Regions from separate parts of the Geobacillus sp. YHL genome, predicted to be linked through region 3. Evidence: riboswitches for the same ligand, from Rfam matches in the RefSeq annotation. Region 3 holds a riboswitch; each other region holds the start of a gene.

The links. A riboswitch is a leader RNA that binds a small molecule or an ion and turns the genes downstream of it on or off. The one in region 3 is predicted to bind S-adenosylmethionine.
Region 1: it holds a riboswitch for S-adenosylmethionine, as region 3 does, so the genes downstream of both, JCR24_RS07420 (hypothetical protein) here and mtnW (2,3-diketo-5-methylthiopentyl-1-phosphate enolase) in region 3, are expected to answer to the same signal.
Region 2: it holds a riboswitch for S-adenosylmethionine, as region 3 does, so the genes downstream of both, JCR24_RS05810 (methionine biosynthesis PLP-dependent protein) here and mtnW (2,3-diketo-5-methylthiopentyl-1-phosphate enolase) in region 3, are expected to answer to the same signal.
Region 4: it holds a riboswitch for S-adenosylmethionine, as region 3 does, so the genes downstream of both, JCR24_RS10045 (phosphoadenylyl-sulfate reductase) here and mtnW (2,3-diketo-5-methylthiopentyl-1-phosphate enolase) in region 3, are expected to answer to the same signal.

The regions. Positions count from the first base shown of each region.
Region 1 is NZ_JAEIGB010000005.1:133,509-135,707, reverse strand. It holds gene JCR24_RS07425 (VOC family protein) at 123-506, opposite strand; gene JCR24_RS07420 (hypothetical protein) at 523-846, opposite strand; SAM riboswitch class I at 931-1,035, opposite strand; gene opp4A (oligopeptide ABC transporter substrate-binding protein) at 1,086-2,199, opposite strand, start outside.
Region 2 is NZ_JAEIGB010000003.1:270,976-273,174, reverse strand. It holds gene JCR24_RS05810 (methionine biosynthesis PLP-dependent protein) at 1-1,104, opposite strand; SAM riboswitch class I at 1,306-1,416, opposite strand; gene JCR24_RS05805 (alpha/beta hydrolase) at 1,603-2,199, shown strand, end outside.
Region 3 is NZ_JAEIGB010000018.1:51,442-53,640, forward strand. It holds gene JCR24_RS13725 (pyridoxal phosphate-dependent aminotransferase) at 1-848, shown strand, start outside; SAM riboswitch class I at 933-1,041, shown strand; gene mtnW (2,3-diketo-5-methylthiopentyl-1-phosphate enolase) at 1,113-2,199, shown strand, end outside.
Region 4 is NZ_JAEIGB010000009.1:60,525-62,723, forward strand. It holds gene sat (sulfate adenylyltransferase) at 1-192, opposite strand, end outside; gene JCR24_RS10045 (phosphoadenylyl-sulfate reductase) at 467-1,174, opposite strand; SAM riboswitch class I at 1,300-1,404, opposite strand; gene JCR24_RS10050 (DUF1128 domain-containing protein) at 1,534-1,758, opposite strand; gene JCR24_RS10055 (low molecular weight protein-tyrosine-phosphatase) at 2,108-2,199, shown strand, end outside.

The DNA.
Region 1 (2,199 bases), on a different contig from region 3:
ACATGGACGGTTGTTGTCTAGCGGCAGGCAAGGCCATACGAAGAAAAATGGAACGAAGCGCCAATCGCCAGACGGCAAATTCATAGGCGGCCCAAACAGCTGGCCGCCTAGCGTGACGCCATTTATCGAGCAGGCTCGTAAAACTCGATCCATTCGCCGTCGGGCCCGAGGAAGAACAAATATTTTGCCCCGTTCGGAAGTGTCGTTATTTCTTCCCACACAAGCGGCACACCCAGCGACTGAAGCCGTTCTTTCTCCTGCTCAATGTCTTCCACCGTAAACGCCACATGGTGCACTTTTCCTTCCGTCGGCAAATCCGGATTGTATCCTTCGATCAGCTCGACAATGATCGAGCCGCCAATCCCTAAAAACGCCAATTTCATCGTGCCGTTCGTATGAATCATTTCGTCGAGCAGCTCCAAGCCGACAACATTTTGATAAAACTCTTTCGATGCCTCGATGTCTTTCACTTGAATGCCGACATGTTCAAATTTTTTGACTGCCATTCGTCCCTCTTCCTTTCTATGACTCAGTTAACCATACTGCTTGTAAATACGGCGTCATCTGCATCGGGAAAATCCCTTTTTTCCCAAGCTCTGTCCATATGTAGCGGTCAAGGGCGTACGGTCCGTCCGCCTTCCATTCGTCCGCCTCACTGTTGGTCAACAACAACGAAAAGGCTGTTCCTTGCGCTTCCCCATACAAATGAACGTATCCGTCCCCACGGTCGACATGCACCGCCGCCTTAGAGTCAAACCGGATGAGCTCCGCCTGCACGCAGCGCATGACATGAACGGCGAACGCAGCGGCACGGAGATGAGCGGCCATGCAAGCTCGGATCGACATGTCCCTCTTCACTATTTCCCCCTTCACCCCCTATCGACAAAAACCCCTTTCGCCTCGGAATGATGCGAAAGGGGCCATGAGCCGTTCTTATCATCCAAAGCGAAACCGCTTTGCGGGTGTTAGCACCTTGCCTGCGGCAGGTTGCTGTGGGGTCATCAAGCCCGTTCTCTCGCCCACTCTTGATAAGACGTATGCAATTTATCTTCTATCTTATCATACATCATCAAAGGCAACAACCGTCATTGTTCGACTTCCGGTTGCTCGGACGTGACGCCGACATCTTTCCACGTCAGTTTCGAGCCCGGATCGACCGTGAAGTTGGCGACGCGGTTGTTGACGGCATAAATGGCCGAACGATACAACGTCGGGATGACCGGCACTTCTTCGTTCATCAGCTTTTGCCATTCACTGTAAATTTTCCGACGATATTCTTTGTCAAACGCCTGTTCGGAATGGCCTTTTTCCAACAGTTCATCGTTTTTCTCATTCACCCAGCGCGAGTAGTTGAACATGACGTTGCGGCCGTACAATCCGTACGGGTCGACGTCCGTTCCAGTTCCCCAAGCGGCGGCGTAGACATCCACTTTCGGATCGTCTTTTTCGACCATATCGTAGAAGGAGTTGAACTCCGCCAAGCGTCCGTCTACAAGCTGAACATCGAGGCCCACATCTTTCCAGCATTGCATATAAAATTTGGCCAGCGGTTCAGCGATGTCCCCACCGCTCATCGCCAAGAAGTTGACCTTGAATTTTTTGCCGTTTGGATCTTCGCGGAGGCCATCGCCATCCACATCTTTATATCCCGCTTCATCCAGCAATTGTTTCGCTTTTTCCGGATTGTACGTATACCCTTTGATGGAACTGTCATGATAGCCCGGGAACGACGGCGGAATGAGCGTGTTCGCCGGGAAGCGCAAACCATGATACAGGCGGTCGGCCACCTCTTGGTTGTTGATGGCATACGCCATCGCTTGGCGCAGTTTTTTGTTTTGGAATTTCGGATTGTCCATTACGTTTTCCTGCTTTTTCGCATCCCAATGGCCGAGTTTAAAGCCGATATAGTTGTACGCCAAATCCACTCTACCGATAAACTGAATGTTTTTCGTCCCTTTCGCGTTCAAATATTGGTCAGTCGGGAACTCAGCGACGTCAATTTCGCCTTTTTTCAGCGCTTGCAGGACGACTTGCGGGCTGACGACTTTCAAAATGACGCCTTCCAAGTTCGGTTTGCCAGCCCAGTAGTCATCATTGCGAACAAACTCTACCGACTCGCCCGGAACGATTTTCTTCACTTTAAACGGACCGAACCCGATCGGGTTTTTCCGGATTTTATCCGATTTCGCCAAGTCTTTG
Region 2 (2,199 bases), on a different contig from region 3:
TTACACCTCTTTCATGTTTTTCAATGCCTGCGCCAAGTCGGCGATCAAATCGTCAGCGTGCTCAATGCCGACCGAGAAACGGAGCAGCCGGTTGCAAATACCGTTTTGGATGCGGATTTCCTCAGGAATGTCCGCATGCGTCTGCGTCGCTGGGTACGTAATAAAGCTTTCGACTCCGCCCAGGCTTTCCGCGAACGTAATGAGGCTCAAGCTTTTTAAAAACCCGTTCACCCACTTTTCATCGGCAATCCGGAACGACAGCATCCCGCCTCTTCCTGGATATAAGACGTCTGTAACATCTTCATGTTCGCGCAAAAAGGCGCTGATGCGCTTGGCGTTTTCTTCATGCTGGCGCATCCTTAGCGCCAGCGTTTTCATCCCGCGAATCAACAGCCACGAATCAAACGGCGACAAAACCGCGCCGATGGCGTTCTGATACTCGGCCAGGCGTTGACAGAGCTCCTCGCCCTTGGCGACGACAAGGCCGGCCAGCACATCGTTATGGCCGCCTAAATATTTCGTCGCGCTGTGGATGACAATATCCGCTCCTTGTTCGATTGGGCGTTGGAGCACCGGCGTGTAAAACGTGTTATCGACGATCAGCAGCAGCCCATGCCGTTTGGCGAGCTTGGCGACCGCCGAAATATCCGCCTCCTGCATCAATGGGTTCGTCGGCGTTTCCAAAAAGATGGCTTTCGTTTTTTCCGTTATGGTTTCTTCCACTGCATCGAGGTCAGCAAAGTCAACGTAATGAAACCCAAGACCGTACTTGCGCCAGCCGCGCTCAAACAGGCGGTACGTGCCGCCGTAAAGGTCGGCCGATACGAGAAACTCATCTCCGCTCTCAAACAAGGCGAGCACCGTCTGAATGGCGGCCATGCCGGAGCTGAACGCATAGCCTTGGTCGCCGCCTTCCAGTCTCGCGATTGCTTCTTCGACGATTTTGCGCGTCGGGTTGCCGGTGCGGATGTAGTCAAACCCAGTCGACTCTCCGATGCCGGCATGGCGGTAGGCGGTGGAAAAATAAACCGGCGGGTTGACCGTCCCCGTCACCGTTTCGCTCCGGTTGCCAATTTGCGCTAACAACGTCTCCAGTTTCTCCATCTCATCTCTCTCCTTCTGCTGAAAATTCCATCATGGATCAACGGCCGACCACTTAATGCCCAACGAAGCACCACTGTCCGTTGGGCAGCGGCCAAGCGCCTTCGTCCGAAACCGCCTCGCGGTTGATGGAAGCGGCCGCTTGAATAAATAAAAAAAGTCTTCTAAGAAGAAGACTTTTCCATACACATGGGGTCATGCTTCTTCTTATCTGCCGAATTGAATGCTCAATTCGCTGGATTTAGCACCTGGCCGTCGGGCGGCTGGTTGCTGAAGCTTCATTGGGCCAGTTCCCTCCGCTTCTCTTGATAAGAATGGGACGCGTATTCAATTTTTTTAAATTTAATAAAAATGTAACGCATTCCCCACGTTTTTGCAAGCCATTTTTTTGTCAGCGGTGCGATTCGGCAAATTCGCGAAAAATTCGAGCCCTTCATTAACATCTTTGGGCGCAAATATGTTACAATAACAGATGAACTTACGCTTTCATGGAGGATGGTCATGGCGACAGCAACAGGAACGATGCGCGACTGCAAGTTGTACAGCGGAGAGCTGCAAGAAGAAATCGAACTGCTCATCTACTTGCCAAGCAATTTTTCGCCGCTTTACAAATATTCTTTATTAATCGCGCAAGACGGCAAAGATTATTTTATGTATGGAAAAATGAAAACCGTCATCGAAACGCTGATGGAAGAAGGAACAATCGACCGGACGATCGTCGTCGGCATCCCGTATCGGAACGTCAACGACCGCTACGAGAAATACCACCCGGAAGGACGAAAGCACGAAGCATACCTTCGTTTTTTAGCCCATGAGCTCGTCCCGTTTTTGGACCGCGAACTGCCGACATACCAAATGGGCAAAGGCCGGGCGCTGATCGGCGATTCGCTCGGCGGAACGGTGTCGCTTCTAGCCGGGTTGTTGTATCCGCATACATTTGGGAAAATCGCCATGCAGTCCCCCTATATCGATGACTCGGTATTGGCGCGCATCCGCTCATTCCGCGATCCATCGCTCCTTTCGCTTTACCATTCTGTTGGCACAGAGGAAACAGCGGTGAAAACGACGGATGGCCATGTGCGCGATTTTATCACCCCG
Region 3 (2,199 bases):
TTTGCCTCGTCAACCCGGGCGATGTGGTGCTTGTCCCGGACCCGGGCTATCCGGACTATTGGTCGGGGATCGCGCTTGCCCGCGCGCGGATGGAAATGATGCCGCTTGTTGCGGAAAACGGTTTTTTGCCGGACTATGAAGCCATTCCGGCGGCAGTGGCCGACCGAGCGAAGCTCATGTTTTTAAACTATCCGAACAATCCGACCGGCGCGACGGCGACAAAGGAATTTTTCGCGGAGACGGTGGCGTTTGCCGCCAAGCACGGCATTGCCGTCGTGCACGATTTCGCTTATGGGGCGATCGGCTTTGACGGCCGGAAACCGGTCAGCTTCCTGGAAGTCGATGGGGCGAAAGACGTCGGCGTCGAAATTTATACGTTTTCGAAAACATACAATATGGCCGGCTGGCGTGTGGCGTTTGCCGTCGGCAACGAGCGGATCATTCGGGCGCTTGAGCTTTTGCAGGATCATTTGTATGTCAGCTTGTTCGGCGCCATCCAGGAAGCGGCCGCCGCGGCGCTCCTTGGTCCGCAAGATTGTGTCACGGAGCTGGTCGCATTGTATGAGGCGCGCCGCAATGCGTTCATCGCTGCGCTCTGCGAGGCCGGCTGGGAGGTGCAGGCGCCATCCGGGTCGTTTTTCGCCTGGCTTCCGCTGCCAAAAGGCATATCATCCGCTGAGTTTGCCGACATGCTGCTTGAGCGGGCGCATGTCGCCGTCGCCCCAGGCATCGGGTTCGGCGAGCACGGCGAAGGGTATGTGCGCGTCGGCCTCTTGACCGATGAAGCGCGGCTTCGCGAAGCAGCGGAGCGGATCGGCCGCCTTGGATTGTTCGAAAAAAATTTTTGAAAAATGATTGACAACGCCAATCGGCGATGTCATAATTCAAAGTAAATTTGCCAATTGTTTGATAAGTGCATAAACGAGCAGGCTTTCTTATCAAGAGCAGGCGGAGGGACGAGCCCAATGAAGCCCGGCAACCGGCTTGGCGCGCGCCAAGCACGGTGCTAATTCTTGCAGCGGAAACGCTGAGAGATAAGAAGAGCGCCATGGATGAGTGACGCCTCTTCTTATGAAGAGGCGTTTTTATTTCGAGATTGAGAGGGATGAACGATGAGTGCAGTGATGGCAACGTATTTGCTTCATGATGAAACAGACATTCGGAAAAAGGCGGAAGGGATCGCGCTCGGCTTGACGATCGGCACGTGGACCGACTTGCCGGCGTTGGAGCAGGAGCAGCTTCGCAAACATAAAGGGGAAGTCGTCGCTATTGAAGAGCTTGGCGAAAGCGAGCGGGTAAACGCCTATTTCGGCAAGCGGCTGAAGCGGGCGATCGTCAAAATCGCCTACCCGACAGTCAACTTCAGCGCCGATTTGCCGGCATTGTTGGTCACGACGTTCGGCAAGCTGTCGCTCGACGGTGAAGTGCGGCTGCTTGATTTAGAGTTTCCGGATGAATGGAAGCGACAGTTTCCTGGGCCGCGCTTTGGCATCGACGGCATTCGCGACCGAGTCGGGGTGCATAACCGCCCACTGTTGATGAGCATTTTTAAAGGCATGATCGGCCGCGATTTGGCGTACTTGACGTCGGAATTGAAAAAACAGGCGCTCGGCGGCGTTGACCTGGTCAAAGACGATGAAATTTTGTTTGACAGCGAACTTCTTCCGTTTGAAAAGCGGATCACCGAGGGCAAGGCGGCGCTTCAGGAAGTGTACGAACAAACGGGCAAGCGGACGTTGTATGCCGTCAACTTGACCGGCAAAACGTTTGCGTTAAAGGACAAAGCGAAACGAGCCGCCGAGCTTGGCGCTGATGTGCTGTTGTTTAACGTCTTCGCTTATGGGCTTGACGTGTTGCAGGCGTTGCGCGAGGATGAGGAGATTGCGGTGCCGATTATGGCTCACCCGGCGTTCAGCGGCGCTGTTACGACGTCCGAATTTTATGGGGTGGCGCCTTCGCTTTGGCTTGGAAAGCTTTTGCGGCTCGCCGGCGCCGACTTTGTCCTGTTCCCGTCGCCGTATGGCAGCGTGGCCTTGGAGCGTGAGCAGGCGCTTGGCATCGCAAGGGCGCTCACCGACGACCAAGAGCCGTTTGCCCGGGCGTTTCCGGTGCCGTCGGCCGGCATTCACCCGGGATTGGTGCCGCTCATCATCCGCGATTTCGGCCTTGACACCATCGTCAACGCCGGCGGCGGCATTC
Region 4 (2,199 bases), on a different contig from region 3:
GGTTTCAACAACCGCGTCGTAATCCGTTTTCGTTAAAAAACCAGTGAGGGGGCTGTAGGCGCCCGTTCCGATCAGCTCCAAGTCGCTCAGTTCGGCTTTGGAGAGCTCGATCGTTTTGGTCGCCTCATCAAGCGGATAGTCCGGATTCCAACGATTGATCAATGTGCCGCCATGCGGGATGCTTACGCTCATGTTCATAACCTCCTAGATTGATAGATGTTGTGAAATGCCGCTGCCATGTTCATGAGGCAAGCGCTCTTTTTTTTAGGCTAATGACGCCAAGCAGACGCTCAAGATGGCGATGACCGTATAGACGTCGCTGTCAAACAGCAGCTTGACGATTCGGAATGGCGTCCGATTCATCAGCGACGCCTATCGAGGCCGCCGCGCCGCTTGCCCCGATGTTCATGGCGAAGAAAAAGGATGCGATCAAAGCAATGGCAAGGAGCATGTCAATGTTCTCTCCTTAGGCGAGATGGAGACCGCATTCCGTCTTTCCTTGGCCAGCCCAGCGCCCGGAGCGCAAGTCGTTCGGATCTGTAGCCGGAGCGGTGCACGGGGCGCAACCGATGCTCGGGTAGCCGCGGTCGTGGAGCACGTTGTACGGAAGGCCGTGTTTATACACGTAATTCCAAACGTCTTTCCACGTCCAGTGAATGAGCGGACAAACTTTAATCGAACGGAACTTGTCGTCTTTGTTAATGTACTCGACATGCCGCCGCGTCGGCGATTGCTCGCGGCGCAAGCCGGAAATCCACGCCGTCACCCCGGTCAGCACCTCGCGCAGCGGAATGACTTTGCGCAGCTCACAGCATTTGTTCGGGTCGCGTTTCCATAACTCGTCGCCAAACTGCGCCTTCTGTTCTTCCAACGTCAAGCGCGGCTGCTTCATCACGATGCGAAGCGACGGATATTTTTCTTTCACTTTCGCGATCGTATCGTACGTCTCTGGAAAATGCAGGCCGGTATCCAAAAAGACGATTTCGGCGTCCGGTTTGACTTGGGAGATGAGATCAATCAGCACAATCCCCTCGATGCCGAAGCTGCACGCGTATACGATCTCATCGCCGTATTCGCGATACGCCCAGGCCAGGACGTCAAGCGCCCCTTTTGTTTCATTATCGGACGGAAAAGACGGTTTTTCCGCCTTTTCCCACTGATCATACGTGAGCATCGGTTTCTCCTCCTCACAAAATCAAAGAAAATCCACGTAATTAGTCGGATATATAGCGGCCAAACGGCAATTCGGCGGCGAAAATCCTTCCTTGCATGAATCAGAAAGAGCGGGAGAAAGGGTGCCCCTTATTTTACTAAAGATCTTCTTTAGCTGGAATTGGCACTTTGCTATAGGCGGCAGGTTGTCGGAGTTCATTGAGCCCATTCCTCCCTCACTCTCGAGCAACGTATGCAACGCATGTCATTTAATTGATTAAAATTTTAGCACAATTGACGATAATGTCAATCATAGTTTTTCGATAGGAATTGTTTTTATACGAAACAGCTGCATTGCCTGCCTAGCAGCAGATGGGAGCGTTATTTTTTGCGCAGGCTTCCGAGCTCTTCGACAATCGCCTGCATTTCGCTTGGGCTGAACGTCTCGCGTTTCATCACCATCTCGTAAATGTCTCTCAACTCATCGTACCATTCCTCGGAAAAATGGGACGGCTTGATGGCATCCAAGTTCAGCACTTTCAACTTTTGCTTCAACTGTTCGATCATGTAGGCGACGTTTTCCGCCGACCGTTTTGATAAATCCATTCGTTTACTCCTTTCATGGCAAGTTACTATGTATTGTACCATAGGTGCAGGAAGAATGGGGAGAGATTGCATGGCTTGCTTTTCTGATGAAAAACGGATGATGTGGTAAAATGTAGGTGCACATGCATAGTGCCAGTCTAAAAGGTTGGTGAAACACCGCGTTTTCTTCAAAATGGTTGTCGTGAACGCGCGCAAGAGTTGTTGGCCCATTCGCACACGCTCCCCCGCTGGAGTTGTTTTGTCGTGACATCCCCGTCCTTTTAGGGCCAAAAAGGGCTAGATGAAAAGAAATGAAGGAAAACTAACGGTGGAAAGCACCGTGGACATAGAGAGAGGGGTGGCTGTTTGGATGATTAAAGTGCTGTTTGTTTGTCTTGGAAACATTTGTCGTTCGCCGATGGCGGAAGCGGTCTTCCGTCATTTGGTGAAAGAGCGGGGGCT